3 regions of the Pseudarthrobacter phenanthrenivorans Sphe3 genome follow, and region 2 is predicted to be linked to each of the others. Evidence: riboswitches for the same ligand, from Rfam matches in the RefSeq annotation. Region 2 holds a riboswitch; each other region holds the start of a gene.
The links. A riboswitch is a leader RNA that binds a small molecule or an ion and turns the genes downstream of it on or off. The one in region 2 is predicted to bind thiamine pyrophosphate.
Positions count from the first base shown of each region.

Region 1: it holds a riboswitch for thiamine pyrophosphate, as region 2 does, so the genes downstream of both, ASPHE3_RS13040 (FAD-dependent oxidoreductase) here and ASPHE3_RS18330 (ECF transporter S component) in region 2, are expected to answer to the same signal.
Region 3: it holds a riboswitch for thiamine pyrophosphate, as region 2 does, so the genes downstream of both, thiC (phosphomethylpyrimidine synthase ThiC) here and ASPHE3_RS18330 (ECF transporter S component) in region 2, are expected to answer to the same signal.

Region 1 covers NC_015145.1:2,816,593-2,826,959, forward strand. The annotation lists gene ASPHE3_RS13000 (glutamyl-tRNA reductase) at 1-898, shown strand, start outside; gene moeB (molybdopterin-synthase adenylyltransferase MoeB) at 1,092-2,291, opposite strand; gene ASPHE3_RS13010 (TetR/AcrR family transcriptional regulator) at 2,376-3,041, shown strand; gene ASPHE3_RS13015 (DUF3107 domain-containing protein) at 3,091-3,315, shown strand; gene ASPHE3_RS13020 (hypothetical protein) at 3,354-3,656, shown strand; gene ASPHE3_RS13025 (4a-hydroxytetrahydrobiopterin dehydratase) at 3,770-4,108, opposite strand; gene ASPHE3_RS13030 (thiazole synthase) at 4,152-4,967, opposite strand; gene thiS (sulfur carrier protein ThiS) at 4,970-5,206, opposite strand; gene ASPHE3_RS13040 (FAD-dependent oxidoreductase) at 5,203-6,561, opposite strand; TPP riboswitch at 6,554-6,671, opposite strand; gene thiE (thiamine phosphate synthase) at 6,699-7,439, shown strand; gene ASPHE3_RS13050 (RNB domain-containing ribonuclease) at 7,516-9,036, shown strand; gene ASPHE3_RS13055 (DEAD/DEAH box helicase) at 9,342-10,367, shown strand, end outside.
Region 2 covers NC_015145.1:3,947,261-3,957,627, forward strand. The annotation lists gene ASPHE3_RS18325 (ABC transporter ATP-binding protein) at 1-500, opposite strand, end outside; partial or broken gene ASPHE3_RS18330 (ECF transporter S component) at 500-1,124, opposite strand; TPP riboswitch at 1,191-1,326, opposite strand; gene ASPHE3_RS18335 (heme-degrading domain-containing protein) at 1,399-1,950, shown strand; gene ASPHE3_RS18340 (hypothetical protein) at 1,947-2,156, shown strand; gene ASPHE3_RS18345 (DUF4383 domain-containing protein) at 2,248-2,754, shown strand; gene ASPHE3_RS18350 (iron-containing redox enzyme family protein) at 2,751-3,806, shown strand; gene ASPHE3_RS18355 (glycosyltransferase family 2 protein) at 3,803-4,924, shown strand; gene ASPHE3_RS18360 (CDGSH iron-sulfur domain-containing protein) at 4,921-5,136, shown strand; gene ASPHE3_RS18365 (DUF4235 domain-containing protein) at 5,235-5,498, shown strand; gene mnhG (monovalent cation/H(+) antiporter subunit G) at 5,513-5,923, opposite strand; gene ASPHE3_RS18375 (monovalent cation/H+ antiporter complex subunit F) at 5,913-6,191, opposite strand; gene ASPHE3_RS18380 (Na+/H+ antiporter subunit E) at 6,188-6,733, opposite strand; gene ASPHE3_RS18385 (Na+/H+ antiporter subunit D) at 6,730-8,346, opposite strand; gene ASPHE3_RS18390 (Na(+)/H(+) antiporter subunit C) at 8,343-8,864, opposite strand; gene ASPHE3_RS18395 (Na+/H+ antiporter subunit A) at 8,861-10,367, opposite strand, start outside.
Region 3 covers NC_015145.1:2,493,379-2,503,745, forward strand. The annotation lists gene ASPHE3_RS11615 (VOC family protein) at 1-349, opposite strand, end outside; gene ASPHE3_RS11620 (amidohydrolase family protein) at 460-1,542, opposite strand; TPP riboswitch at 1,621-1,728, shown strand; gene thiC (phosphomethylpyrimidine synthase ThiC) at 1,723-3,552, shown strand; gene ASPHE3_RS11630 (alpha/beta hydrolase family protein) at 3,602-4,336, opposite strand; gene ffh (signal recognition particle protein) at 4,443-6,026, opposite strand; gene ASPHE3_RS11640 (glucose-6-phosphate dehydrogenase) at 6,111-7,514, shown strand; gene ASPHE3_RS11645 (P-II family nitrogen regulator) at 7,628-7,966, opposite strand; gene ASPHE3_RS11650 (ammonium transporter) at 7,963-9,333, opposite strand; gene ASPHE3_RS11655 (MFS transporter) at 9,560-10,367, shown strand, end outside.

The DNA.
Region 1 (10,367 bases), 1.1 Mb from region 2:
CAGGCTGTTCCAGGCCGCCTCCAAGACTGCCAAGGATGTGGGTGCCCAGACCGCCCTCGGCTCCCGCGGCCTTTCCATTGTTTCCGTCGCCCTGGACCTTGCGACCGACCTGTCCGAAAATCCGGATTGGTCCGCCAAGAAAGTAGTGGTCTTCGGTACTGGCGCCTACGCTGGGGCCACCATGGCACTGCTGCGTGAACGGGGCTGCACGGACATCTCGGTCTTCTCGTCGTCCGGCCGGGCCGAAGGATTTGTGGCCACCCGCGGCGGCACCGCCCTCGACGCGGACTCGCTCCGGCCGGCCGTGGCCGCAGCAGACGTCATGATCGGCTGCAGCGGTTCCGACACCCGGGTGGAGGCCGATGAACTGGCCGAGGTCCGCGCAGAATCCCCACAGCCGCTGATCGCCATCGACCTGGCCCTCACCCACGACTTCGACCCCGCGGTGGGCGAACTTGACGGCGTGGAACTGCTGACGCTGGAATCAGTGCGCCTGGCCGCTCCCCAGGAACAGGCCGAGTCGCTGGCCCAGGCCAGCGGTATCGTCACTGGTGCGGCCAAAGCGTTCGAGCAGGAGCGTGAGGCGCGTTCCGTGGATTCCGCCATCGTCGCCCTGCGCCGGCACACCATGAGCGTCCTGGATTCCGAGATGGAGAAGGTCCGGGCACGGCACGGCTGCACGGCAGCCGCCGAGGAAGTGGAGTTCGCACTCCGCCGCATGGTCAAGCAGCTTCTCCACGTTCCCACCGTGCGCGCCCGGGAACTGGCCGCCAATGGGCAGCAGGACGAGTACGTGGCCGCCCTTGAAGCCCTGTACGGCATCACGGTGGAACAGCCGGCAACCGCCGCTCGGCAGGCCGAGTGCCCCGTGGACCACCAGGGCCGCGAAACCGCCTGACGTTCGTTCCTTCCTCACGCAGGGCTTCTTTCACATCCTGCGCCTTCCCCACCGACGGTCTCTCACTTAACGAGGGCTTTCCGGCAACGCTCTCTCACTCAACGCAGGTTTGCCGGCAACGCTCTCTCACTTGCCGCAGGAAAGTGAGAGAGCGTCCCACAAAAAGGCACATCAAGTGAGAGAGCGTCGGGGGTTAGTACACGGGCTTGTGGGGTTCCACCTCGCGCACCCAGGCGAGGATGCCGCCGTCGAGATGGCTCACCCGCTGGTAGCCGGCCTTCTGCGCCGCCGCGAGCACATTGGCCGAGCGGGTCCCCGCCTTGCAGTGGAACACGATGTCGCGGTCCTGCGGGAGTTCATCCCAGGCCTCCCCCGCAAGGATCCGGCCCTGCGGAATGAGCCTGGCGCCGTCGATGCGGACGATGTCGTATTCGCCGGCCTCGCGCACATCGATCAGCTCAAAATCCTTGAGGCCGGCATTGCGCGAGGCGAGCATGGTGGCCAGTTGTGTTGCAGTCACGGTGTGTTCGGTGCCTGCAGGCGCCTCAGTTGTGATGCCGCAGAAGGCTTCATAGTCCGTCAGCTCTGTGATCGGTTCGGCCGCCGGATCCTTGGAAACGCGGATCTCCCGCCAGCTCCCGCCCAGGGCGTCATAGAGCGCCACGCGCCCCAGCAGGGAACGTCCGACGCCGGTAATCAGCTTGACTGCCTCCGTCACCATCAACGACCCCACGGCCGCGCACAGCATGCCGAACACGCCGCCCTCGCCGCAGGAGGGGACAGAACCGGCCGGAGGCGCCTCCGGGTAGAGGTCGCGGTAGGTGGGGCCGTGCTTCTCCCAAAAGACGCTCACCTGGCCGTCGAACCGGAAGATGGAACCCCACACATAGGGCTTGCCGAGGATGGCAGCGGCATCGTTGACCAGGTAGCGGGTGGCGAAGTTGTCGGCCCCGTCCAGAATCAGGTCATAGCCGGCGAACAGCTCCAGGGCGTTGGAGGCATCCAGCCGGGCATCATGCAGCCGGACGTCCACCAGCGGGTTCAGGGCAGCGATCGCGTCCCGTGCCGACTCAATCTTGGGCCGGCCCAAGTCCGCTACGCCGTGGATGACCTGGCGCTGGAGGTTGCTGAGGTCCACGGCGTCGTCGTCGATGATCCCGAGCGTTCCCACGCCCGCAGCGGCAAGGTACAGGAGCGCGGGAGATCCGAGGCCGCCGGCGCCGATGACCAGCACTTTGGCATTCTTGAGCCTGCGCTGGCCCAGTGCACCGATCTCCGGAATGATGAGGTGCCGCGAGTAGCGTTCCACCTCGGCCGGGGTGAGGCCGGCTGCCGGCTCCACCAGGGGATCCAGGGACACAGGTGAAACATTTGCGGTGAATGTCGAAGCCATACTTCAATGTATGCCCCGGGATACCGCCCGGTCATATTACCCCGCAGTAAAGTGGGAGTAACTGCAACGGAAAGAAGGACAACTGTGGTCCATGAAGCACGGGCTGACCGCCCGCCCGCCACCGAACCGCAAACTCCCTCGCGTTCCGCAGGCCAACGGTCCGCCCGGCTCCCTCGTGATGAGCGCAGGGCCCAGCTCCTGAACGCCGCCCAGGAAGTCTTCGTGGCGAACGGTTACCACGGTGCGGCCATGGACGAGATCGCCGAAACGGCACATGTCAGCAAACCCGTCCTGTACCAGCACTTCCCCTCGAAGCGGGAGCTTTACCTTGCGTTGCTGGAAAGCCACCTGGCCTCCCTTACCGAGCTGATGCTGGGTGCCTTGAACTCCACCACGGACAACAAGGAACGCGTGCAGGCCGTCATGCGTGCCTACTTCCGCTTCATCGCCAGCGACGACCAGGCCCACCGCCTGGTGTTCGAGTCGGACCTGATCAATGACCCGGACGTCAGCGGCCGGTTGGAGACCTTCAACAGGACCTTTGCCGACGCTATTGCCCGTGTCATCGCCGAAGATACCAAGCTTCCCCACCTGGAGGCCCAGCTCCTGGGCCGCGGACTTGCCGGAATGGCGCAGGTCAGCGCCCGGTACTGGCTCGAAACGGACGGCGACCTGGACCTCGATGTGGCCAGCGACCTGATCTACCGTTTAGCTTGGCGCGGAATCAGTCGCTTCCCCAAAGAGTCCTAGACTACAAATAAGACATCACCCGAGAACTTTGATTGGCTGGGAGGCCCTTGTGGAAATAAAGATCGGCGTTCAGAATGTTGCCCGCGAAATTGTGCTCGAATCAACCGAGGATGCGGATTCGGTAGCCAAGGTTGTGGGGGAAGCCATCACCACGGGCAGCGAACTTCGCCTGAAGGATGAAAAGGGACGCCTGATCATTGTTCCCGGAAACGCCCTGGGCTATGTGGAGATTGGTGCAGAAGAAGCACGGCGCGTAGGTTTCGGCCAGTTCTAGCGCCCGCCGGAGAAGCCGACCGTAGCCCAAGGAGATCCATGCTTTCACTGACCATCGTTGTACTGGCTGCCGCCGCAGCAGGCTTTATTGTCTGGGCGAATGACAAGCGGCACGCCAAGTACGGGGCGGGCCTGCCCGCCGGGGTAGCCGTGGCAGCGGCGGCCCTGACGTGGATCACCCTCATGGCCGCCGGCTTTGGGTACCGGCCCGGGCTGACCTGGCTGCCGTGGGTCCTGCCCATCGTGCTGGGCGCCGCCGCCGCAACTGCGGCAGCCCTGTATCTTGGCCGCAGGCGTGCCCGCCAGGATATAGAACGGCTGACGGCTATCCTTCGGGCCTAGTTACGGGTTCCTGCGCAAGCCAAAGTGGCCGCCACCCCCTGGGGTGGCGGCCCCTTTGCTTAAGGACAATGTTGCAGCGCTCCAATGACAGGGCCGCTTGACGTGGCCGGTAATCAGCGCCCCGGCGCGTACTTCGCCGGTTCCGCCACGGCCCCCGCCGCTGCCGCCGCTTCACTGGAGCCGGCGGCTGCCGCGAGATCCCGCTCGGTCACCTGTCCTCCGGCGTCGTGGGAGGTGTAGCGGATAAAGACCCGGTTGTAGCGCCAGTCGAGGTCCGGGTGGTGGTTCAGGTCCTCGGCCAGGCGTCCGACGGCGGCAATCAGCTCGAGCGCGGCGGCCGCCGTCGGCGTCTTGAAGACGGTGACCAGACCGCCGTCGTCCAACCTCCAGTCCGGCAGTGCAGCCAGGGCTTCGTCGATGCGTTCCGGGGGAACTGCTTCCTTGCCCGCCACTGCTGCTCCTAGGGTGAGGGCGCCGGCGGCGGAAAACGGGCAACTACAGGAACTCTGCCCTGCCCTCCATCGCCGACGACGCCAGCGCGTGTTCACGGCGGGGTATACGACCGGCCGCTCTCGCCAGCCTACCCGCGATAACGGCGTGTTTGAAGGCCTCCCCCATCATCGCCGGGTCCTGCGCGCGGGTCACCGCCGTCGCGAGCAGCACGGCGTCGCACCCCAGCTCCATGGCGAGGGCGGCGTCGGACGCGGTGCCGATGCCGGCGTCCAGCACCACCGGAACCGAGGCGCGGGACACGATGAGCTCGATGTTGTGCGGATTGAGGATGCCCAGGCCGGTACCGATGGGAGAACCGAGCGGCATCACGGCGGTGGCGCCCAGGTTCTCGAGCCGAAGCGCGAGGACGGGATCGTCATTGGTGTACGCAAACACCTTGAACCCCCTGTTGACCAGCTGTTCGGTGGCGTCCACGAGCTCGACGGCGTCCGGCAGGAGGGTGTGCTCGTCGGCGATGACCTCAAGCTTCACCCAGTCTGTTTCCAGCGCCTCCCGGGCAAGCTCGGCGGTGAGGACGGCATCCCGGGCGGTGAAACACCCCGCGGTGTTGGGAAGGACCCGGATGCCGTGGTCCAGCAGCAGCTGGAAGAGCGAGCCCGTCTCGGCGGGTGAATAGCGGCGCATCGCCACCGTGGTGAGAGAGGTTCCGGAGGCCAGGAGCGCGGCGCCCAGGCCGTCCAGGCTGGGGGCGCCACCCGTCCCCATAATCAGCCGTGACCCCAGGGCGACGCCGTCAATCACCAGGGCGTCCTGCGGGTCCTGCCCGGCGCCGGCATGGAGGGTGCTGGTTTCGGTCATGGTCAGCCTCCTTGGACTGCGGTTACGAGTTCGACGTCGTCGCCCTCCGCGAGCGCGGTGGCGAACCACATGCTCCGCGGCACCACAGTGGCGTTGCGTGCCACCGCCACGCCCAGCCGGCGGCCGTCAACAGCCTGGCCGTCAGCAGCCAGGTCACGCCCCGTGACCTCGCTGACGAGCATGGTGATGGATGCGCCCTCAGGCACGGTATGCCCGGTTCCGTTCAGGGTGATATTCATACTTTCTCCTTGATGTCAGGTCCGGTGGCGGCAACGCCACCCGGGCGGACTGCGCTGCGCGAAAGGCCGTCCGAAAAACGTGCGGGATCAAAAGGGACCCAGCGCGGGTCTCCCCTGCCGTCCAGCAACTCCCGGCAGATTGCGGCCGCGGCGGGGGCCAGCAGTACGCCATGGCGGAAAAAGCCGGTGGCGATGATGAGGCCTTCCACGTACTTCTGTTCTTCGTGCCCTGCAGGGCGGACCGCCAGCGGCACCCGCCCCAGCAGCGGGGCGTTGTCCGGAGTGCCGGACCTGGGACGTGCTGTGCATTCCAGCAGCTCGAGCTCCGCCACCGCGGGCACCAAAACCTGGGCGTCGCGGAGCAGCTGGTAAACACCCCCGGCGGAGACCGCCCCGGTGTTGGACCCGTTGCCCTGCCCGAGGGCATCCTCCCGCTGCGTGGCCCCGACCACCACAGTGCCATCCCGGCGCGGCACGATGTACACGGGGACACCACGGACAAGTCCCCTGACGGTGGAGGTAAGCAGGGGCCGGAGGTGTGCGGGCACTGCCAGGCGCAGGATGTCACCGTGCACGGGCCGCAAGGGCAGGCGCAGGTCCTCCGGCAGGCCGGCGAGTGCCGCCGCGTCCAGGCCATTGGCCACCACTGTCTCCCCGGCAAGGACAGTCCCGCCGCCGGCCAGCCGCGCGCCCGAAACTGCACCGTCCTGCCAGAACAGGCCCGCTGCCCTGTCCGGCACGGCATAGCCGTCCACGGCTCCGGCCACGAAGCTTCCGCCGCTCCCGGCTCCGCCCTCGTGCCGGGCCAGGGTACGGCGCAGGCAGGCCAGCAGTTGCCGCGGATCCACCTGATGGTCAGCAGGGGTATCCAGCGCGCAGGCAATGGCAGGGCTCAGCAGGGGCTCCCGCCGCCGGGCTTCACGGATGGTGAGGGGCTCCACCGTGAGTCCGTTGGCCTGCTGCACGGCCCGCAGGTCCAGCAGCGCCTGCCGGTCGGCGGAGTCGGCACCCACGGCGAGCGTCGGCGTCGTAAGGTATCCGGGATCCGACCCGGCAGCCGCGGCGAGGTCAGCGGCAAAAGCGGGCCAGCGGGCGGCAGCGTCGAGCATGAGCTCCAGGAGGTCTTCCTCCTGGTAGTGCAGTTCGCTGACGGGAGCAAGCATTCCTGCAGCAGCCCAGCTGGCCCCGGAGCCGGGGGCATCATCGATGACCACCACTGACCGCCCGGACCGCCTCACCTCCCAGGCGATGGAATGCCCGATGACTCCTCCGCCGATAACGGCAACATCGGCACGGATCACGGCCCCTGGCCCGGCTGGTTCATCGAAAGCACCAGGGTGCGGCGGTTCGCTCATGTGTCTCCTTCCCTACGCCGGTATTAGCCGGATCAGGTCAAGCGGTCGGCTCTGACGCCCTCTCAGCCCGGCGCTTTATGACAGCTGCCGCGGCTCCCGCAGTACGAGGCCAGTGTAGAGGAACTAGGCTGGCTCCCATGAATGTGTCCCCCTCCCCCGCCGCTTCCCATGTCCCCGGAACCGACGCCTTTATCAATGCCGAAGGCAGCGCAGGCCTGCAGGCAGCACGGTTGTACCTCTGCACGGATGCGCGGCGGGACCGCGGCGACTTCGAACAGTTCGTCGATGCCGCGTTCGCGGGCGGGGTGGACATCATCCAGTTGCGGGACAAGTCGATTGAGGCGGCAGAGGAACTGGAACTGCTGGCGTTGCTGAAGGAAGCGGCCGTCCGCCACGGCCGCTTGTGGGCCGTGAACGACCGTGCGGACATCGCCGTCCTTTCCGGTGCGCCGGTGTTCCACATTGGACAGAAGGACCTCCCCCTCAACGCGGCCAGAACGCTGCTCAACGGGAACGCCGCTATTGGCCTGTCCAGCCACAGCCCGGAGCAGGTGGACGCGGCCCTGGCAGCTGCTGCGGGGCCCGCAGCGCTGGACTACTTCTGCGTGGGACCCCTCTGGGCAACACCCACCAAGCCGGGCCGCGCCGCCGTCGGACTGGACCTGGTGAAGTACGCTGCCGCCGCAGCGGGCCGGCAGGAAGAGTCCGACGGCGGCGTCCCCTGGTTCGCGATCGGCGGGATTGACCACGGCAACGTGGAACAGGTGGTGGAGGCCGGCGCCAGCCGGATCGTGGTGGTCCGCGCCATCACCGAAGCCGACGAGCCCGCAGCGGCGGCAGCTTCACTCCTGGCTGCGCTGGACGCCGCCCGTCCGTGAGGCTGCAGCCGAAAACCAGCCCGTCCTCCGCGCCGTTTCATGCACGATCCGCACAATTGGGGCTACGCTGATTTTCGTGTCACATCATCGGCTGGCCCCCAATGTCCACGAGCACACGAACGCCCTTGAGGCGGCCCTGAGCGCGCTGCGGACCGAGCTTGAGCTGCCCGGCCCGTACCCTGCCGAGGCAGTGGAGGACGCGGAAGCCGCAGTCTCGGCTTTGCGGCTTCCGGCCTATGACCTGACGGCGGTGGAGTTCATCACGATCGATCCGGCGTCGTCCACCGACCTGGACCAGGCGCTTTTTATCGAACGCGACGGCGGGGGCTACCGGGTGCTGTATGCCATCGCTGACGTTCCCTCCTTTGTTGCACCCGGCGGACCGCTGGACGCCGAGACACGGCGCCGGGGACAGACGTTCTACACGCCGGACGGCCGCATCCCGCTGCATCCGGAAGTCATCAGCGAGGGGGCGGGAAGCCTCCTGCCCGGCCAGGACTGCTCCGCGTTCGTGTGGGACTTCCGCCTTGACGAGGGGGCCGAGGTGGCCGAGGTTGCCGTCAGGCGGGCGCGGATGCGGAGCCGGGCCAAGCTCAGCTACAAGGGGGCCCAGGCGGAGCTCGACGGCGGCAGCCCCTCCGACGTGCTGCACCTCCTGAGGGAAGTGGGGCTCAAGCGAGTGGAGCTGGAGCGCGCAAGGGAGGGCGCCAGCCTGAACATGCCGGACCAGGAGATAGTGCAGCTTCCCGACGGCGGCTACCGGATTGCCGCTGCCCCGCAGCTGCCGGTGGAGGACTGGAACGCCCAGATCTCGCTCATGACCGGCATGGCCGCAGCGCAGATGATGCTGGCCGGGAAAGTGGGCATACTGCGGACCATGCCCTCGCCGGATGAACGCTCCCTGAACCATTTCCGGCTGCAGACGGAGGCGCTGGGGCGGCCCTGGAACGGCGAAATGAGCTACGGCGAATACCTGCGGAGCCTGGATCCTACCGACCCGCGCCAGCTGGCCATCATGCATTCGGCAGGCATGCTGTTCCGCGGCGCCGCTTACACCGCCTTCGACGGGACAGTTCCGGAAGATGCGGTCCAGTCCGCGATCGGCGCGGCCTACGCGCACACGACGGCACCGCTGCGCCGGCTGGTGGACCGCTTCGTGCTGGTGACCTGCGAGGCACTGAGCAACGGCGGCGACGTACCGGGCTGGGTACGGGACGCGTTGCCGTCCTTACCCGAGATCATGGCCGGTTCCGACCAGCTGGCCTCCCGCATGGAGCGCATGGCCCTGGACACCGTGGAAGCGGCGCTGCTGATCAACCACATCGGACAGGAATTCGACGCGATCGTGATCTCCGGGTCCAAGCCGCAGAAGGAAAACGGAAACGGCGGCAACGGCAGGAACGGCAACGGGAAGGGCGGCAACGGGCGCAACGGCAACGGCAACGGCGGTTCCGGGATCATCCAGATTGCTGAACCCGCTGTCACTGCCCGGTGCGCGGGTGACCTGGAAGCCGGCACCAAAGTCCGGGTCCGCCTCATTTCCTCTGACATCGCCACCCGGGAAGTGCATTTCGAACTGAGCCCTCCGGCGTCCTGAACCAGGCCGGTTTTGCCACTTCTCCCGCGGGCACAAGCGGCCAAAGCCGGGATTCCGCCCCCTTGCGGCTAGACTGAAGAAGTAGAAACGGATGCCCGGTCGTTGATTTCCTTGATTTGAAACCAACAAGCCCGCCCCTACGCGATCTTGAGATACACCCGCTGGTCACCAGTGCCAGCATTTTAGATAGCCCGCGATCGGCTTCCACTGGAATTGCGTGCGCGCCCGAGCGTGCTCCGGAGCGGCCCCTGGCCGGCCCGTTGAGCAGGCAGCGCCATTGCCCAAATGAATAAGGAAACTCCCCCGTGAGTGAATTGCATACCCACCAGCTCTTGACCGATGACTCCGGCACCGAAACCATCGAGCCCGAAGAAACAATCATCTCGGACGAGAAGCCGCACGAGATCGAGGAGAAATCCTTCGCGGACTTCAACGTCCGCGCGGACATCGTGGAATCCCTGGCCGACGCCGGGATCACCCACCCCTTCCCCATCCAGGCCATGACCCTGCCCGTGGCCCTTTCCGGCCACGACATCATCGGCCAGGCCAAGACCGGCACCGGCAAGACCCTGGGCTTCGGCATCCCCGCCCTGCAGCGGGTGGTGGGCCGTGACGACGCGGGCTACGAGAAACTCGCAGTTCCCGGCGCGCCGCAGGCCCTGGTCATCGTCCCCACCCGTGAACTCGCGGTACAGGTGGCCAACGACCTGCAGACGGCCTCCCGCAAGAGGAACGCACGCATCGCCACCATCTACGGCGGCCGGGCCTACGAGCCCCAGGTGGAAGCCCTGAAGAATGGCGTGGAGGTTGTGGTGGGAACCCCCGGGCGCCTCATCGACCTCTACAAGCAGAAGCACCTGAGCCTGAAGAACGTCAAAGTCGTCATCCTCGACGAGGCCGACGAAATGCTTGACCTCGGCTTCCTGCCGGACGTCGAGACCCTGATCGCGGCCACGCCGGCGGTCCGGCAGACCCTGCTGTTCTCCGCCACCATGCCGGGCCCGGTCATCGCCATGGCCCGCCGGTACATGACCCAGCCCACCCACATCCGTGCTGCTGATCCGGATGACGAAGGCCTTACCAAGCGGGACATCCGGCAGCTGATCTACCGCGCGCACAGCATGGACAAGATCGAAGTGGTGGCACGCATCCTCCAGGCCAAGGGCCGCGGCCGGACCATTATCTTCACCAAGACCAAGCGCACCGCGGCCAAGGTTGCCGAGGAACTGGTGGACCGCGGGTTCGCGGCGGCCGCCATCCACGGCGACCTCGGGCAGGGCGCACGCGAGCAGGCGCTCCGGGCTTTCCGCAACAACAAGGTGGACGTCCTG
Region 2 (10,367 bases):
CGCTGCTTCTGCCCGCCGGACAGTGCCGACGTCGGATGGTCCAGCGGCAGGTGGGACAGGCCGACGTCGTCCAATGCTTCATGCACGCGGGCCCAGATGGCGTCGCGGGGCACGGCAAGGTTCTCCGCACCGAAAGCGACGTCGTCGCCTACCCGGGAGAGGACCACCTGGGTCTCCGGGTCCTGCTGCATGAGGCCGGCGCGGCCACGCTGTTCGCGCGGGGACGCCCCGTCAACCAGCAGCGAGCCGGATTCGTCGGAGTCGCCGGCCCCGCCGTCGTCGTCCGCATCGCCCAGCACCCCTGCCAAGGCATGGAGGAGGGTGGACTTGCCGGCGCCCGATGGCCCCAGCAGGAGGACGCGCTCCCCCGGCAGGATGTCCAGCTCAAGGGCCTGCACCGCGGGCGTGGACCGCCCGGCATGCCGCCAGCCCCAGCCGCGGGCGCTGACGGCCGCCGGACGCACTGCCGCCGGAGCGTCATGGCGGGTAGGTGCAGCCATCAGGAGAAGACGGGCTCCGTTGCTGCCTTTCGTGAGGCAAAGGAGCTCAGGACGCCGGTCTTCGCCAGCCCGCGGGTGGCGAGCCAGGACAGGGCGCCCGCGATGATCGCGCCGGAAATCATGGTGAAGATGATGTACGCCAGCTTGTCGCCGCCTGAGTACGCGATGTTCCAGCCCCACGGAGCGAAGGAGTCGTTCAGGCCGCAGAAGAGGCCCGCCGCAGCGCCTGCCAACAGGGAAACGGGCAGGTTGAACTTCCGGTACACGAAGATCGCGAAAACGATCTCCGCTCCCAGGCCCTGGACAAAGCCGGAGAACAGTACGGAGGCGCCGTACTGGGAGCCCATGAGCAGCTCACCGGTGGCTGCAACGGTCTCGCAGAACAGCGCGGCGCCGGGCTTGCGAATGATGAGCATGCCTAGTACCGCCGGAATCATCCAGCCGCCGGCGATGAGGCCCGTGAGGGGCGGGGTAGACGGCATTCATGGGCGCCGAGACTGCGGCCGCACCCTGGGACCACGCCCAGAAAATAACGCCGCCGGCAATGGCGATAAGGGCCGCCACCACGATGTCCACCACGCGCCAGGACTTGGCCGTGCTCTTCTTCACTGCTGTTGTTGCCATGCGATCCTCCTGAGGAACAGGAGGGGAAAGTGGACGCGGCTGCCGGCACTGCTGCCGATGCGCGCGCACTTCGAGAACTCGACTCCCTTGCGCCGGTACTAACCGGATCAGGTTCGAGGGTCTGCGGCTGTCCGCACTCTCAGCGCCCACCTGCGGTGCCTGGCATGGCCAGTCCGACGGCGGCGCTCCCCTGTCGTTGAATGATTCTGTGTGTAAATAATCGCCCTGGTGGGCGTGGTCCAGTTTACACCGCAGGAGGGGTAGATTGTGGCCCATGACTGCCACTCCGCCCCATGTGACCGAGTACGATCCGGACTCCGACGCCGCCCAGCCCGAGGGATCGCTGGAAGCATTGATCGCCCGGATCGAGGCGGAAGTCCGGGAACTGCAGTTTCCCGGGTTTTCTCCGGATGATTCCCTGAACCTGGGCCTGCTCCTGGTGGAACTGGGCAAGGAACGGGACCTGCCCATCGCCATCGACATCACCAAGGGCAGGCAGGTCCTCTTCCACGTGGCCCTGCCTGGCGCCACACCGGACAACGACCACTGGATCCGCGCCAAGCAGCGCACTGCCGCCCGGTACGAGGTGCCCTCGCTGCTGGTGGGACTGCGCGGCCGGCTCGGGGGCGGACGAATCGAGGATCAGGGCTGGTTCGACGAACGCCGCTATGCCGCCCATGGCGGGTCGTTTCCCGTCTATGTGACTGGCGTGGGTGCGGTAGCCACCGTCACAGTTTCCGGGCTTCCGCAGGTCCAGGACCATGATCTGGTGGTGGAGGCGTTGCGGGAGGTCCTTCAGGGAGTGCGGTCCGGAGACGGGTTGTGACCGGACCGGCCGGCGAAAACCAGGTCCGGGCGGCGCTGGACAAAGCCTCGGATGAGATGATTTTCATCGGCCCGGACCACCCTTACTATCCGCTGCTGGCGGAGCTGGTGTCCGCCGTCGGAAATTCCTGGCAGCAGGGCTATGACCACGGCCGCCGGGGCGGGGACGACGCGAACCCCTACACGTGGAACAGCGCGGCGGGCTGATCCGCCGCCAGAGGAAATACAAAGGCTGCTTAGCATTTACATAGTAATCATGCTTACTATGTTGTCTCCCGGCTTATGAGGAGTACAGGACATGGCAGCCAGCACCCGCCTGACAGGCGCCCGCACAGGCCTGCAGAGAGCTGCTTTGGGCACCGCCGCCGTGTTCTGCCTGGCTGGCGTCCTCGGCTTCGTCCCGGGCGTCACCGCCAACTATGGTTCCCTGGGCCTTGCCGGCCATGGATCCGGAGCGCTCCTGCTGGGGATTTTCCAGGTTTCAGCACTTCACAACATCGTGCACCTGCTCTTCGGTGTGGCAGGCGTCCTGATGGCGCGCACCCACGCGCAAGCCAGGAGCTACCTCGTCTATGGCGGAGTGATCTACCTCGTCCTGTGGCTGTACGGCCTGCTGGTAGGCGACACCACGCCGGCAAACTTCGTCCCGGCAAACAACGCCGACAACTGGCTGCACCTGGTCCTGGGCCTGGCCATGATCGCCCTGGCCGTCATGCTGGCAAGGGGCCCTGCCACCAACGCGAGCACCAACAACGGCAGCAACGCCAGCACCAGCGCCAGCACCAGATCTGAAGGAGCATCATGAGAATCCCCGGACCGCGTGGACCCATCAGCACGGCCTTGTTCAGCGTCCTCGCCGGCGCCCCGGGCGCGGACACGGAAGGCCTGGACGGGCTGCACCGGATGGCGGCCGCCCGCCTGGCGGCCGAGATAGACATCATCGAGGACGATGACCTGCAACTCACGCTGTTTTGCCTCTACGAACTCCACTACTCCGGGCTCGAGGGCGTCAGTGATGAGTGGGAGTGGGCGCCGGGACTGATCCAGCTGCGGCATTCACTGGAAAAGCCCTTCGAAGCCGCCCTCAGGCAAGCCGCCCATGAGGCGGCCGGTGAGCTGGAGCTTCCCGCGGACATGGTCCCCACCAGCGACGCCGTGGCGGCCGTCCTGTTCGGCCTCGCGGCGCAGGACAGCGGTCCCAGCCTTTCCCGCTATGTGGCGAAAAAGGCAACCCTGGACCAGCTCAAGGAATTCCTGGTCCACAAGTCCATCTACCAGCTCAAGGAAGCGGACCCCCACACCTTCGCCATCCCCCGCCTGTCCGGACGGGCCAAGGCGGCGCTCGTGGAAATCCAGGCTGACGAGTACGGCGGCGGGCGGCCCGAGCGGATGCACAGCACGCTGTTCGCCCGAACCATGAGCGGGCTGGGAATGGACTGCGCCTATGGAGCGTATGTTGACGCGGTCCCCGCGATTTCCCTCGCGGCGGTGAACCTGATGTCCCTGTTCGGGCTGAACCGGCGGCTGCGGGGGGCCATCACCGGGCACCTGGCCATGTATGAAATGACGTCTTCCCAGCCCAACCGCCTGTACGGCAACGGGTTTCGCCGGCTTGGTTTCGATGCCGGCGTGACCCGCTACTTCGACGAGCATGTGGAAGCGGACGCCGTCCATGAACAGATCGCCGGCCGTGACCTGGCCGGCGGGCTGGTGGAGGCAGAACCGCACCTGCTCGGGGACGTGCTGTTCGGAGCCACGGCAGTCATGGCCATCGACGGCCGGCTGTCGGCGCACATCCTGCAGTCCTGGGAAAACGGCCGAAGCTCCCTCAGGGCGGCTGTACCGGCGGCAGCATGAGCAGCCAGCCTGCGGCGCGGTCCGCCGTGGAGGGACCCGCCCAGGACAATTCCGCGGTGGAGGGACCCGCCGTGGAGGGACCCGCCTTGGAAGGATCCGTCGAATACATCCTGCCCCTGCGCTGGACCGACGATTCCTGCCTGCCGGAACTGGCCGCCTACCTCCGCCGCCTCACGGAATGGATTCCCGTCACGGTGGTGGACGGTTCGCCGGTACGGCTCTTCGAACAGCACCGGGTGCTGTTCCCCGCCGCCGTCAAGCACATCCCTCCAAGGGCGGGCAGCGGCGGCAACGGCAAAGTCGCCGGGGTCATGACGGGCGTACGGGACTCGACGGCGGACCTCCTGGTGATTGCCGACGACGACGTCCGCTACACGCGCGAGGCCCTCGCCGCCGTCGTCCATCACCTCCGTTCAGCGGACGTGGTGCGCCCGCAGAATTACTTCGATCCCCTCCCTTGGCACGCGTGCTGGGATACGGCCAGGACGCTCATCAACCGTGCCTGGTCCGCGGACTTTCCCGGGACGCTGGCTCTCCGCCGGGACGCGCTGCTGGCAACGGGAGGCTATGCTCCCGTCCTGTTCGAAAACCTGGAGCTGATCCGGACAGTCAAGGCCGCCGGGGGACGGGAGAAAATTGTCCCGGACCTTTTCGTGGCCCGCCGTCCACCGGGCAGCCGGCACTTCGTGAAGCAGCGCGTCCGGCAGGCGTACGACGACTTTGCCCAGCCGCGCAGGCTCGTGGCGGAACTGGCGCTGCTTCCGGCCATCGCTGCAGCCGCCTGCCTGCCGCCACGGCACCGCCGGACGGCTTTTTTCTGCCTTGCCGCAGCGCCTGCCCTCGCCGCGGAAATCGGGCGGCGCCGGCACGGCGGGACTGCCGTCTTTCCCTTCGCTGCAGTGTGGTTTGCCCCGCTCTGGACCCTGGAGCGCGCCTTCTGTATTTGGATAGCGCTCGGCTACCGGCTGTCCGGCGGTATGCCCTATGCCGGAACCAGGCTCAGGACAGCAGCCCATTCGGTTGCGGGACTCCGGCGGCGCTACCAGGGCCGGATCGCCGAACAGCGCAACCAACACCTATGGAGTTCCATTATTAACCCAGAGCAGGAGCACACATGAACCAGGAACCGGCCGAGAGCTCCATTGTGGTCTGCCCCGATGGGCCGCTCATTGTGCGGGGCGATTTCGAGATCGTCACGCCGTCAGGCGACCCGGTACCCCGCGAACGGAAAACCGTTGCATTGTGCCGCTGCGGGGCGTCAGCCATCAAGCCCTATTGCGATGGCACACACAAGATGATCAAGTTCCGGACGGAACCGCCCGCCCCCTGATCCCCACCCCCTGATCCCGGCAACGTCGTCCCTCGGGCCTGTCCCGGGGCAGATAGGCTGGTGGCAGTCCGTTTTACCGCCCGCAAGGAGTACTAGGAATGAATTTCTTCATCAAGCTGCTCGGCACCGGAATCAGCCTCGGCGCCGGCTTCCTCGGCACCAAGCTGGTCAACGCCATCTGGGAGAAGAGCACGGGGCGCAAGCCGCCTACCGGCAAGGATGAGGACGTCCCCACGAGCCTGCAGTCAGCACTGACGTTCGCCCTCATCTCCGCCTCCGTCAGCACCATCATCCAGGTCCTGGCCAACCGTGGCACCCAGCGCGCCATCACCCGTTTCGCCAAGAGCCAGGACATCGTCTGACCTGACCTGGTTCCCTAACGCAGCTGGCCGTCGTCGGAAGCGTCCTCACGGGCGGCTTTGGCGGCGGCTTTCTGCACAACCGCTTCCAGCTCATCAGAGGTGAGGAGCTCGCGGTGCAGGTGCTTGGTGCGGTAGCCGGCGCGGCCCACCATATGGGCTGACACCGGGACGGTCAGCAACTGGAAGATCCAGGCCACCAGCAGCACCGGCCACACCCACCAGGTCCGCATCTGCAGGCCGATGGATGCCAGCAGCAGGAACAGCCCCAGGACCTGCGGCTTGGTGGCGGCGTGCATGCGGCTCAGGAGGTCCGGGAACCGCAGCAGGCCGATGGCCGCACCCAGGGACATCACGGCCCCAACAATCATGAACACCGCGGAGAGCACGTCCACCCAGGTGTCCAGGCCGGTGGAATCAGGATTCATTGGTCTGCTCCCTCCGGTCGGCCACGAACCTGGCCACGGTCACTGATCCGATGAAGCCGATGATGGAGATGGCGACCACCAGCATCAGGTTGTTCAGGTGCCGGTTGACGGCCATGTCCACGCACAGCGCTCCGCCCAGGATGGCCAGCAGGACGTCCGTGGCCAGCACCCGGTCCAGCAGCGACGGACCGCGGGAGATCCTGACTATGGCGCCGGCGGCCGCGAGCGAAAAGATCACGGCCGTAACAACCAGGACGATCTGCATCATGCGCCAGCCTCGCTTTGCACGGTTTCCAGTTCTTCCTTCGTTCCCATGATCCTGATCAGCCCCGCCTCGATGGACCGCACCTGGTTCTTCAGGTTTTCAACGTCCTGCGGGGTGCTGATGTTGAGCGCGTGGAGGTACAGAGTGGATGTTGAGCGGTCCACTTCCACCACCAGTGAGCCCGGAATCAGCGAAATCACATGTCCTGTGGCGGTGACGATCAGGTCCTGGTGGCTCCGCAGGGTTACCGCCACCACTGCGTTCTTGACCTTGGGTCCGCGCACCACGGCCAGGTAGAGGAGCTGCGCGCTGGCGGCCGCCACTTTCGCCAGGAACATGAGGGCAAAAGGAATGGCGAAAATGATGTTGAAGCGGCCGCTGAGTTCCACCGGCGGAAGGTAGAACAGCCGTGCCACGGCCACCGCCAGCAGCGCCCCGAACAGGAGGTTTCCCGGGCTGAAGTCCTGCCAGAGGGCCCCCCAGACGATGACCAGCCATACCAGGAGCGGCAGCTCCTGGCGAAGGGAGATGCGCCGCCGGCTCATTTTCCGCCTCCCGCGGTGACGATCATGGGCACGTCGGTGTCCGGGCCAAGGACGGCCTGGATGTAGGCGGACCTGTCCAGCATGTCCCGCGCGGCCTGGTCGGAGACGGTGAACAGCGGTCCCGCGAAGACCGTCAGGGCAATGCCCAGGATCACCAGCCCCGCCGTGGGACCCACCATGGTGCGTGGAAGGAGCGTGACGGCGTTTTCAGTGGCACCTCGCCGCTTTGCTCCAGGCCCTGCGGCCCTTTCGACCGTAGCCAGCAGCACGGGATCCGGATGTTCCGCGTCGGAGGGCCGGCGCCAGAACGCACGGTTCCACACCCTGGCAATGGCCAGCAGGGTCAGCAGGCTGGTGACAACGCCGCCGATCACCAACGCGTACGCGAGCGGCGTGCCAAGCTCCACACCTGCCTGCATGAGCCCCACCTTGCCCAGGAACCCGGAGAACGGCGGAATGCCGGCCAGGTTCATGGCGGGCACGAAGAAGAGCAACGCCAGCAGCGGCGAGAGCTTCGCCAGCCCGCCCAACCGGTCCACGGAGGAACTGCCGCCGCGGCGTTCAATGAGGCCCGTCACCAGGAAGAGGCTCGTCTGGATGGTGATGTGGTGCGCCACGTAGAACACGGCAGCCCCAAGTCCTGCAACAGAGGACATGGCCAGGCCGAACACCATGTAGCCGATGTGGCTGACAAGGGTAAAGGAAAGCAGGCGCTTGATGTCGCTCTGCGCCAGGGCACCCAGGATCCCCACCACCATGGTCAGCAGGGCCGCCACCATCAAGGGTGTGTTCAGGGAGTCCCCTGGGAAGAGCAGGGTCTCGGTCCGCACCATGGCATAGACGCCCACCTTGGTGAGCAGGCCGGCGAACACGGCGGTGACCGGCGCGGGAGCGGTGGGATAGGAGTCCGGCAGCCAGAAGGACAGCGGGAAGACAGCCGCCTTGATGCCGAACGCCACCAGCAGCATCACGTGCAGGAGGGTCCTGGTGCCCTGGTCCAGCTCGCCGAGCTTGATGGCCAGGTCCGCCATGTTCACCGTGCCGGTGGCCCCGTAGACCATGGCGATGGCGATCAGGAACAGCACCGAGGACACCACGGACACCACAACATAGGTGACGCCCGCGCGGATGCGGGGGCCCGTTCCGCCAAGGGTCATCAGCACATAGCTTGCCGTCAGCAGGATTTCGAAGCCCACGTAGAGGTTGAAGAGGTCCCCGGAAAGGAACGCGTTGGAGACCCCCGCCACCAGGATCAGGTAGGTGGGGTGGAAGATCGACACAGGGGCGTCGTGATCGCCGTCGGCCATGCCCTGCCCGGTGGCGTAGACCAGCACGGCGAGGCTCACTGCGGAGGAGACCACCAGCATCAGGGACGAGAACTGGTCCACCACCAGCACGATGCCCCACGGCGGCAGCCAGCCGCCGATGGTCACCGCGGCCGTCCCGCCGTCCCAGACCGAGGCCAGCAGGAGGCACTCAAGCAGGAGGGTGAGGGACAGGAGTCCGATGCTGACGGCCCGCTGGGCCCGCGAATGGCGGATCAGCAGGAAGGTCAGGGCGGCGCCCAAAATGGGAAGTACGACGGCGAGCGGGGCCAGGCTTGCAATGTTCACCTTCCGGCTCCTTCCGGGCCGGGGGCCACGTTTGTTGAGCCGGGCTTTTCTTCCCTGGCTGCGTCTTCGGCGGGCATTTCGCGGCCTCCGGCGACGACTGTGGCTACGGGGAACTCGGAGGTTTCGGCGGGGATCACGGCGTCGTCCTCGGCGTCGAAGCTCGGCGTTTCCGCCACCCTGAGGTCCTCCATGTCCGCCTGGATTTCATCACGCCGTGCCAGGACCCAGGTCCGGTAGATGATGCCCAGCATGAAGGAGGTCACGGCAAAGGAGATGACGATGGACGTCAGGATCAGCGCCTGGGGAAGGGGATCGTTGTAGTCCTCCGCCGGGATGTCCTTGGCGTACAGCGGTGCGAGCCCGGCGTAGCCTCCCGTAGCAAGGATCAGCAGGTTGGTGGCATTGGCCAGGAGCATCAGGCCCAGCAGGACCCGGGTCAGGCTGCGTTCGAGGATCAGGTAGATGCCGCAGGCGTAGAGGGCCCCCATGACGATCAGGAGGGTCAGGTTTACGCTCATGCTTGGCCCTTTGCGGTGGTCTCGACGGCGGCGCCTTCGGTTTCGCGCTCCGGGGCGGCGCCCGCGGCCGGAGCGTTCCCTGCGTATTCCTGCTCCGCGGGCAGATCCGCGTCGTGGCCGGCGGACCGCTCCTCGAAGTGTTCGTCGATTTCCGCCCCGAGGCTGCGCAGGACGTCCAGCACCAGGCCCACCACCACGATGTAGACGCCGATATCGAAGATGGTGGAAGTAACGAACTTGATGTCGCCGAACACCGGCAGCCAGAGTTCGATGATGGCCGTCTGGAAGACCTGTCCGCCCAGCAGCAGCGGCACCACGCCTGAGGAGGAGGCAACCGCCAGTCCCACGCCCAGCAGCGCGCCCGCACTTACCGGGGTGGCCTCGCTGAGCTCGAACCGGCCGCCGGCCAGGTAGCGGATGGTCAGGGCAAGGCCTGCGGTAAGGCCGCCGGCAAAGCCTCCGCCCGGCAGGTTGTGGCCCGCGAGCAGCAGGTACAGCGAGAAGATGATCATGGAGTGGAAGATCAGCCGCGTGACCACTTCGAAAATGATGGAGCGGCGTTCGGGGGCAAGGGTGCGGCCTGCCACGATCCATGCGTCCCGGGCCGGTGCCGCGAACTTCCGGCTAACCGCGAGCGCAGCGGCGTCGCGCGAACCGGGATTGACGCCGCGGTAGCGCCCCACCGTACCTTCGGCAACGGTTGCTGCGTTCCTGATCCGGTCGCCGCGGCCGCGGACGAAGATCAGGCTTGCCACTCCGGTGGCGGCCAGGGCCAGCACCGTGATTTCACCGAAGGTGTCCCAGGCCCGGATGTCCACGAGCGTCACGTTGACGATGTTGAGGCCGCCGCCGCCCTCATAGGCGAGGCGCGGAAACTCCAGCGCGACGGGCGTGGCAATCCGGGCGCCCATGGCGTAGATCGCGGCGACCACCATGGTGATGCCAAAACACAGGCCGATGATGACGCGCACCACCCGGTACTTGCCCCCGGTCCGGTCACGGAGCTCGGCCGGCAGGCTCCGCATCGCCAGGACGAAGGCCACCAGGATGATGGTTTCCACCAGCATCTGGGTCAGGGCAAGGTCCGGAGCCCCCTGCAGCGCAAACATCAGGGCGATGCCGTACCCCGTGACGGAGACCATCAGGACAGCCAGGAAGCGCTTGTTGGCTTTGACCGCGGCCAGGGCGCCGATCACGATGCCTGCACCCACCACCAGCTGGAGCGGGGACCCGGGATCCAGCAGGTAGATGCCCTCCGGGAGCGGCTTTCCGGCCACCAGGATGGCGGACAGCGGGAGCACGAATGCAACAGTCAGGATGACCGCGAGGTAGTAGTACAGCGAACCGCGCTGGGTGCGGCCGGTGATCCAGACCGCCACATCATCCAGTGCGCCGACGGTAAGCTGGTAGGCCTTGTCCCCGTCCACCCATGGCGGCACGTGGGACTGCGCCCGGGACACCGCTTCGCGGCCGAGGTACATGGCCAGGCCCAGCACGAAGGTG
Region 3 (10,367 bases), 1.5 Mb from region 2:
CCTCGCTGACCAGGTGGTCTGCGCTGCCGGTGAAGGAGCGGGGCTCAAACCGGGCGGCGGTGGCGATGGTGGCGGCCAGGTCCGCCTGGTTCTCGAACAGCAGCGCAGTATGGAAGAGGCCGGCCTCTCCCCTGCCCGGAAGGTTCAGGCCCGGAGCGGGTGCCAGGTGCACCAGCGGCTTCTGCAGCCGGCCAAGATAAAGCCCGCCGTCCTGCTCCGCCACGACCTCCAGGCCCAGGGCGCGCTGGTAGTAGTCCGTCATGACCTTCATGTCGCCCACCTTGAGCATCACGGTGCCCATGGCGAGATCGGCAGGTAGAAGATCCTGGTTTGTGGCTTCTGCGGTCATTGGAAACTCCCGGTGCTGGGGCCCTCGGGTTGCGGGCCTGTCACTATTAAAATTACTTGAAGCTTCAATTTATTCCAAGTGCTGGTTCCGGTTGCCCCCAGGACGACGGGTCATCCCACGATCCGTCCTCCCAGCACTACATGTGCCAGGTCCCTTATGGTCCCCGGCGTCGTCCGCGGGTCCTCCCGGCACAGGACGACGTCTGCCCGCGCCCCCTCGCCGATGGCCTCGGCACCCAGCCACTTCCGCGCGTCCCAGCAGGCAGCATTGAGGGCAGCCGGCATGGGCAGTCCCGCGGCATGAAGGGCCAGGATTTCGTCGGCGATCCTGCCATGCCTGATGACGCTGCCGGCATCGGTTCCGGCGTAGATCCGCACCCCTGCTTCATACGCCTCCAGCACACGCTCCTCCCGGCATTCCCACAATGAACGCATATGCGCCGCGTACACGGGGAACTTTGGATCGGCCTGTGCCGCAATGTCCGGGAAGGTGGCGATGTTGACCAGGGTGGGCACAATGGGCACCTGTTGCTCCACGAACCGGGGAAGGTGCCTCGGCAGGAGCCCCGTGGCGTGCTCGACGCAGTCGATGCCGGCGTCCAGCATGTCGTCGAGCGTCTCCTCCGCGAAGCAGTGGGCCGTAACGCGTGCGCCCTCATCGTGGGCGGCCTGCACAGCATCACGGACGACGGCGGCGGGAAACGATGGCGCCAGGTCACCGGCGCCCCGGTCAATCCAGTCCCCCACGAGTTTGACCCAGCCGTCACCGTCCCGTGCCTGCTTCCGGACGGCTTCAACGAGTCCCTCCGGTTCAACCTCTTCTGCGAAGCCACGCAGGTACCGCCGTGTCCGGGCAACATGGCGGCCGGCGCGGATCAGCAGCGGGACGTCAGCCCTCCCCTGCAGCCATCGGGTATTTGCGGGAGAGCCGGCGTCCCGGACCAGCAGGGTGCCTGCCAGAAGGTCGGTCCGGGCCTGTTCCTCGGCGGCCGCATCGTGCACCGCTCCTCCCGGACCCAGCCCTATATGGCAATGGGCATCCACGAAACCCGGCAGCACCCAGCCCGCCAGGATGCTGTCCGGCACCTCCGCCGGGCGCCGGAAGGTCAGCCTCCCATCGACGGACCACAGTCCGCGCTCCTCACGGTCGGGTCCCGTCAGGACGGGCCCCGTGAACTGGATGATTTCTGCCATGAACCTGCCTCTTTCTCGCCCGGACAGGCTAGCACCGGCGATGTGACAACGAAGGATTCGGGGGCTGTGGTAGCTTCTTGGTGACCACACGGGTGCCCCTGCAGGGGCTGAGATCGGGCTGACGCAGCCTGCGACCGTCGAACCTGTCCGGGTAATGCCGGCGAAGGAAGTGAGTATTCCTTGAGTACACCAAATGAACCGCTGTCCCCTGCCCAAAAGAACCAGCAGCCGGCTTCGCCCGGCAGCCACACCCCGGTGACCCATTCCCTGAAATCGCACTCGCTCGCCTACCTTGAAGACCCCGATTCCGGCATCCGGGTTCCAATAACAGAAATCGCGCTGGAGGCTTCCCCTAACGGCCTGGCGAACGAGCCGTTCCGGACCTACCGGACCGCCGGGCCGGGCAGCGACCCCGTGCGCGGCCTGGAGCCGTTCCGGTCGAATTGGATACTGGGGCGCGGTGACACGGAAACGTATGGCGGCCGGGAGCGGAACCTCCTCGACGACGGCCGCTCGGCTGTCCGCCGCGGTGCCGCCAGCGCTGAGTGGAAGGGAGCGCGCCCGGTGCCCCGCCGCGCCGTCGGGGGCCGGACGGTGACGCAGATGCACTACGCACGGCAGGGCGTGATCACGCCGGAAATGCGGTTCGTGGCGTTGCGGGAGAACTGCGATGTTGAACTGGTCCGCAGCGAAGTGGCCGCCGGCCGGGCCATCATCCCCAGCAACATCAACCATCCTGAGTCCGAGCCCATGATCATCGGCAAGGCGTTCCTGGTGAAGATCAACGCCAACATCGGCAACTCCGCTGTCACCAGTTCGATCGCCGAAGAAGTGGACAAGCTGCAGTGGGCAACCCAGTGGGGCGCGGACACTGTCATGGACCTTTCCACCGGAGATGACATCCACACCACACGGGAATGGATCATCAGAAACTCTCCGGTACCGATCGGGACCGTCCCGATCTACCAGGCCCTGGAAAAGGTGAACGGCGAAGCGAATGCCCTGACGTGGGAAATCTTCCGCGACACCGTGATTGAGCAGTGCGAGCAGGGGGTGGACTATATGACCATCCACGCCGGGGTCCTGCTCAGGTACGTTCCCCTGACGGCCAACCGGGTCACGGGCATAGTGTCCCGCGGCGGTTCCATCATGGCCGGCTGGTGCCTGGCGCACCACCAGGAGAACTTCCTCTACACCCACTTTGACGAGCTCTGCGAAATTTTCGCACGGTACGACGTCGCGTTTTCCCTGGGCGACGGCCTGCGGCCCGGGGCGACGGCGGACGCCAACGATGCGGCGCAGTTCGCCGAACTGGACACCCTGGCTGAACTCACGCAGCGCGCCTGGGAGTACGACGTCCAGGTGATGGTGGAAGGCCCAGGCCACATTCCGTTCCACCTGGTGCGGGAAAACGTCGAGCGCCAGCAGGAGCTGTGCAAGGGCGCGCCCTTTTATACACTCGGTCCACTTGTCACCGACGTGGCGCCCGGCTACGACCACATCACTTCAGCCATCGGCGCCACCGAAATCGCGCGGTACGGGACCGCGATGTTGTGTTACGTCACCCCCAAAGAGCATCTGGGGCTGCCGAACAAGGACGACGTCAAGACCGGGGTGATTACCTACAAGATCGCGGCGCACGCAGCCGACCTGGCCAAGGGGCACCCGGCAGCGCACGAGCGCGACGACGCCTTGTCCAAGGCACGGTTTGAGTTCCGGTGGCGCGACCAGTTCGCGCTGTCCCTGGACCCGGTCACGGCAGAGGCGTTCCACGACGAAACGCTCCCGGCAGAACCGGCAAAGACCGCGCACTTCTGCTCCATGTGCGGGCCCAAGTTCTGTTCCATGAGGATCAGCCAGGACATCCGGGACGAATTCGGGTCCGCCCAGTCCCAGGCTGCCTTGGCGGAGGCCGCCGCCGGCATGCAGGGCAAGAGCGAGGAGTTCCTCGCGGCCGGCGGAAGGGTCTACCTGCCGGAGCTCAGCGTTCCACCGGCAGTCCGGGCTTAAGGCCCTTCAGGTTCCGTCCGGCTGGCCATTGGGGGCCAGCCGGACGGGCTCAGGACGCACGGACCGGCTGGACGCGGCTGACGTCACTAACGAAGGCCCGGATAATGCGGTCCCCCTCGGGAGAATCATGGGGCCGGTGACCTCCTGCGGAAGTGCGGTGCACAGCCCCGGTTTCCCGAAGGTAGCCTGCAATCTCCTCGTACAGCGGCTCCCAGCCGCCGGTCAGCACCAGCGTGGGGACCCCCGGCACGATATGCAAAGGTGCCTCCCACGGGGGCGCCTGCAGCCGCAGCCGCCGGGCGGACCGCTTCTCTTCCACCGTGACCGGATGCTGCAGGTCCGTGGCATAGACGCGGCGCACGAACTCCCGCTGGAAATCCTCGTCGCTGAGTTGGCGCCGGGCGTCGAACAAGGGCTGCATCAGGGCGATGTGCGCTGCCGTGGCCGGCAGTTCGGCGGTCAGCGACAGGCAGGCCGGTTCCACCAGGATGAGCGAGTAGACAAGATCGGGCCGTTCAACGGCAGCCATCATGGCCGGGATGGCGCCCTGCGCGTGGGCAACGACGTGCCCGCCCGCCGCGCCGCGGCCATCGTCGCCAAGGGACCGCAGCAGGATCCGCGTATCCTCGGCAAAGGACGGTTCAACGGGCTCCGCAAACGGGTCATAGCCGTGGCGGCGCAGGAACAGTGCGTCATAGGACAGGGCAAGACCGTGCTGCCGGGGCCAGGCCGCGGCACCGAACGTGCCCGCGCCGTGCACGAACACTACCCTCTGCTTGAACATGACCCAACCCTATTCCACAGCCCCGACATCCCAACCAGGTAGCGCCAAGTGTCGTTTTGACGGTTCATAACGACACTTGGCGCTACCCAGTTGGGAAAGGGGGATGCTACTTGCCGAGGAACTTGTCGAACCCCTTGGGCAGGTTCAGCTGCGACGGATCGAAGTCGCCGCCCTGCTGGCCGAAGGCAGCCCCCGTGGGGAGCGCCTTGGCTGCGTTGGCCCGCCGGGCCTCGGCGTCCTTGCGCTCCTGCGCTGCTTTGGCCGGGTTTCCGGACTTTGCCTTCTTCTTGGGCGCGTTCTTGGCGTTCTTCCGGGCTCCGCCGCCGGCCCCCGGCATGCCTGGCATTCCGGGCATGCCCGGCATGCCGCCCTGGGCCATCTTCTTCATCATCTTCTGGGCCTGCGCAAAGCGCTCCAGCAGGCCGTTGACCTCAGAGACGTGGACACCGGAACCACGGGCGATGCGGGCACGGCGCGAGCCGTTGATGATCTTGGGCGCCACACGCTCGTGCGGGGTCATGGACCGGACAATTGCCTCCACGCGGTCGATCTCGCGCTCGTCGAACTGCTCCAGCTGCTGGCGGATGTTCTGCGCACCCGGCATCATCATGAGCATCTTCTTCATGGACCCCATGTTGCGGATCTGCTGCATCTGGGCGAGGAAGTCCTCGAGGGTGAAGTCCTCCTGGTCGGCGAACTTCTTCGCCATCCGGGCTGCCTCGTCCTTGTCCCAGGACTTCTCTGCCTGCTCGATCAGGGTGAGGACGTCGCCCATGTCCAGGATGCGCGAAGCCATCCGGTCAGGATGGAAGAGTTCGAAGTCGTCCAGGCCTTCGCCGGTGGACGCAAACATGACCGGCTTTCCCGTGACCGACGCGACCGAGAGTGCGGCACCGCCGCGGGCGTCGCCGTCGAGCTTTGAAAGCACGATGCCGGTGAAGTTGACGCCTTCGTCGAAGGCGAGCGCCGTGTTGACGGCGTCCTGGCCGATCATCGAGTCGATAACGAACAGGACCTCGTTGGGAACGATGGCCCGGCGGATCTGGCGCGCCTGCTCCATCATGTCCGCGTCGACACCGAGACGGCCGGCGGTGTCCACGATGACGACGTCGTGAAGCTTCTGACGGGCTTCCTCCACACCGGCGCGGGCAACGGCCACGGGGTCGCCCGCGGGCTGGTCGAGCTCAGTTGACGTGGCTCCCGGGTGGGGCGCGAACACCGGCACCTTGGCGCGCTGGCCCACCACCTGGAGCTGCGTGACAGCGTTGGGGCGCTGCAGGTCGCAGGCCACCAGCATGGGGCTGTGTCCCTGGGCCTTCAGCCACTTGGACAGCTTGCCGGCGAGGGTGGTCTTACCGGCACCCTGGAGGCCTGCCAGCATGATGATGGTGGGGCCGTTCTTGGCCAGCCGGATCCGGCGCGTTTCACCGCCGAGGATCTCCACGAGTTCCTCGTTGACGATCTTGACGATCTGCTGGCTCGGGTTCAGCGCACCGGATACCTCGGCACCCAGGGCGCGTTCACGGACCCGGCCGGTGAATTCACGGACAACGGGAACGGCAACGTCAGCATCCAGGAGGGCGCGGCGGATCTCGCGGACTGTGGCATCGACGTCGGCCTCAGTGAGGCGGCCCTTTCCGCGGAGATTCTTGAAGGTTGCTGTCAACCGGTCAGAGAGTGAATTGAACACGCGACGTGCACTTCTTTCAGTGGATGATCGGGACTCGACTATCTAGGGTACCAAGTCGGGCCCGCAAGGTGGCATGCTGGCAAAATGACGAGCCAATCAACTGTAAGAACCCTGCTCATCCTCGGTGCTTCAGGGGACCTCACCGGACGGCTGCTCCTGCCGGGCCTGGCACGCCTGGCGGCCACGGGCCGTGCGGCAGGGCTGCGGCTCGTGGGGGCTGGTTCCGATCCCTGGACTCCGGAACAGTGGCGGGAGCGGGTGCACGAGTCCTTCGCGGCCGCCTCGGCTTCCGCCGGTCCCGAAGGAAAGGAAGCTCTCCAGTCCCTTGAGAAGGAGACGGTGTACCACCAGCTGGACGTGACCGCGGACGGGGCCCTGGCGGCACTCCTGGCCGCCCTCGACGGACCCACCGCAGTCTATTTCGCCCTCCCGCCCCGGATCAGCCAGCTGGCCTGCGAGGTTCTCCAGCCCGAACAGGTTCCGGCCGGCACCCGGCTGGTGATGGAGAAGCCCTTCGGGTCCAGTGAGGAATCCGCCCGTTCCCTGAACCAAACCCTGGTCCGGCTGGTCCCGGAAGACCACATCCACCGGGTGGACCACTTCCTGGGCAAGGCCACCGTGCTGAACATCCTGGGCCTGCGCTTCGCCAACAACTTCCTGGAACCTGTGTGGGACCGGCACCATGTGGAGAAAGTGGAGATCATCTTTGACGAGGACCTTGCGCTGGAAGGGCGCGCCCGCTACTACGACAATGCCGGCGCCCTGCGCGACATGATCCAGAGCCACCTCCTTCAGATCATGGCGCTGATGGCCATCGAACCTCCCGCCACCATCGGGGAACGGGACCTCCGCGACGCCATCTCCACGGTCCTGCGCGCCAGCAGCGTCCCGCTCCCGCATTCCGGTTCCACCCGGCGGGCACGTTACACCGCAGGTGCAGTAGGAGGGAAGGAAGTTCCGGATTATGCACAGGAGGAGGGGGTGGACGGAGGCCGCGGTACCGAGACCTTGGCAGAAATACGCGTGAACATCGATAACTGGCGCTGGAAGGGCGTGCCGTTCATCCTGCGCTCCGGCAAGGCGCTGGGTGTGAAGCGCAAGGAAGCCGTGGTGACCTTCCGCCCGGTTCCGCACCTCCCGCAGGGCTTCACCGGCGTCGACGCCCCCAACCAGCTCCGGATCGGCTTTGGGCCGGACACGCTGGCCTTCGACATCGATGTCAACGGGCCCGGCAACATCTTCAGCCTGGGCCGCGTAACCCTGGACGCGGAGCTGAGTGCCTCCGAACTCCTCCCTTACGGCGAAGTCCTGGAGGGCGTACTCGCCGGAGATCCGCTGCTTTCCGTCCGTGGCGACACCGCGGAAGAGTGCTGGCGGATCGTGGAGCCGGTCCTCAGGGCCTGGCAGCAGGACGAGGTCCCCCTGGAGGAGTACGACGCCGGTTCGGCCGGGCCCGCGGGATGGCCCGGCAGTGCGGCCGGGCACTGAGGGAAAAACAGCCGGGCGCCGAAAATCAGCAGGGCGCCGAAAAACAGCAGGGCGGGCAGGGAACCTTCCGGTTACCCTGCCCGCCCTGCTGATGTTGATGCTGTGTTGCTGTCCTAGATGGCGGCGACGCCGCGTTCGCCGGTGCGGACCCGCACCGCCTCGGAAACGTCCACCGTCCACACCTTGCCGTCACCTGCACGGCCGGTGTTCGAGCTGGCGATGATGACGTCCAGGATGTCATCGGCCTGTTCGTCCGTGGCCAGGACCTCCACCCGGATTTTTGGCAACAGGTCCACGTTGTACTCCGCTCCGCGGTACACCTCGGTGTAACCGCGCTGCCGGCCGTAACCGCTGGCCGCGCTGACCGTCAGACCCTGCACGCCATAGGCTTCCAGTCCTTCCCGGATGGCTTCGAGCTTTTCCGGCCTGACGATCGCAGTAATCAGTTTCATGCCCCCACACTTTCCTTACCTGTTGCTGATTCGGTCTTCTGCGCATCCGCAGTTGCTGCGGAAGCCGGTGCAGTGTCCGTCTGGGTCTTGCCGGTGATCATGTCGTGCAGCGGCTGGAAGCTTCCACCGTGTCCGCCCACACCGAACTCGTAGGCGGTCTCGGCGTGCAGGCTGAGGTCCACACCCACCGTTTCCTGTTCCTGCGAGACCCGGAAGCCCATGGTCTTGTGGATGGCGAAGGCGATGATCGCCGTCAGGATTGCCGAGTACGCGATGGCGATGCCGGCCGCTGCGAGCTGGGCCCACATCTGGGCCATGCCGCCGCCGTAGAAGAGGCCGCCGCCCACACCGTCAACGGGCAGTGCGATGAAGCCCAGGGCCACGGTGCCGATGATGCCGGACACGAGGTGCACGCCGACGACGTCCAGTGAGTCATCAAAGCCCCAGCGGAACTTCAGGCCCACGGCCAGGGCGGAGGCAACGCCTGCCACGACGCCGAGGCCGAGCGCTCCGACCGGGCTGACGTTGGCGCAGGCCGGGGTGATGGCCACCAGGCCGGCAACTACACCGGAAGCGGCGCCGAGGGAGGTGGGGTGACCGTCACGGATGCGTTCGGTGACGAGCCAGCCGAGCATGGCGGCGGCCGGAGCGGCGAGCGTGTTGACCCAGATCAGGCCGCCCTGCTCGGCGGAAGAGGCAAGGCCGCCGTTGAAACCGAACCAGCCGAACCACAGCATCGCTGCACCGAGCATCACGAAGGGGATGTTGTGCGGGCGGTGGTTGGGGTCCTTGCCGAAGCCCTTGCGGTTGCCGATGATCAGGACCAGGATCAGTGCCGCCACACCTGCGTTGATGTGGACCACGGTGCCGCCAGCGAAGTCGATGGCCGGGCCGAGAGCCTGGCCGATCGCGCCGTCCTCACCGAAGAGGCCGCCACCCCACACCATGTAGGCAAGCGGGCAATACACGAGGGTCACCCACACGGGAACGAACACGGACCAGGCGCCGAACTTGGCGCGGTCAGCGATCGCGCCGCTGATCAGGGCCACCGTGATGATGGCAAAGGTTGCACCGTAGCCCACGAGGATGAGGCCGTCGGGCGTCTCCGCCGTGTTGACTCCCTCAAGGCCAAAGCTCGCGAACGGGTTCCCCACGATCTGCAGGAAGCCGTCACCGCCCGTCATGGAGTAGCCCCACAGTACCCACACAACGCTCACGATGCCGATGGAGATGAAGCTCATCATCATCATGTTCAGTGCTGCTTTGGCACGGGTCATGCCGCCGTAGAAAAATGCCAGGCCTGGTGTCATGAGCAGCACGAGCGCCGCCGCCACCATGAGCCATACGTGACCTGCGGTAAGTTCCATGGTGCACGTCCTTCCTCATCCAACTCCTGCGGATTCCTCCGCCTGCCAACGCCTTTTGCGTCCTGTAAAAAGTGTGTCGGCGGCGTGTTTCGCCCGGGGAGGATTTAGATTGCCGGGCTGTTACAACAACCTCTTGGAAGTAAATGGTGCATCTCCGGCTTGTTACGGTTATGTTTCACCCCTCCCGCCGACGCCCGGCAGGCACGTATGCAAGGACCACTGGACCATGACGGCAGAACCCCGCGTGAGCCGCGCCACATCAAGGATTTTTTCGATGCTCCGACCTGGCGGGCAGAAGCTGCCGCGCGATATCAAGGTGATGCTGGCGGCGGCGTTCCTCATTGCCCTTGGATTCGGGCTTGTTGCACCCGTGTTGCCGCAATTCGCCACGACCTTCGGCGTGGGAAACACCGAGGCATCCGTGATCGTGGCCATCTTCGCGTTCATGCGGCTGGTCTTCGCACCCGCGGGCGGGGCGCTGATCGGCCGGCTGGGCGAACGTCCGGTCTACGTGGCGGGCCTGCTGATCGTGGCCGCCTCCACGGCAGCCTGCGCCTTCGCCCAGGATTATTGGCAGCTGCTGCTCTTCCGCGGGCTGGGCGGAGCCGGATCGGTGATGTTCACGGTGGCGTCCATGGCGCTTGTGGTCAGGCTGGCGCCGCCTGAGAGCCGGGGCAGGGTTTCAGGCGCCTACGCCTCCGCCTTCCTGGTCGGAAACGTGTGCGGCCCGATCGTTGGCGGACTGCTGGCCGGTTTCGGCCTCCGTGTCCCGTTCCTGGCGTACGCGGCTGCCCTGGTGGTGGCCGCCGTCGTGGTCCAGACGCAGCTGAGCCACCAGCGCCGGGGCAGCGGGGAGAAGCAGGACCGCGCCCCGGACATGCCGCTGCGCGAGGCGCTCGGCATGGGCACCTACCGGACGGCCCTGATGTCGAGTTTCGTGAACGGCTGGGCTACTTTCGGGGTCCGGATGGCCACCGTTCCGCTGTTCGCCGTCGCCGCGCTCGGTTCCGGACCGGAAGCGGCGGGCTTCGCGC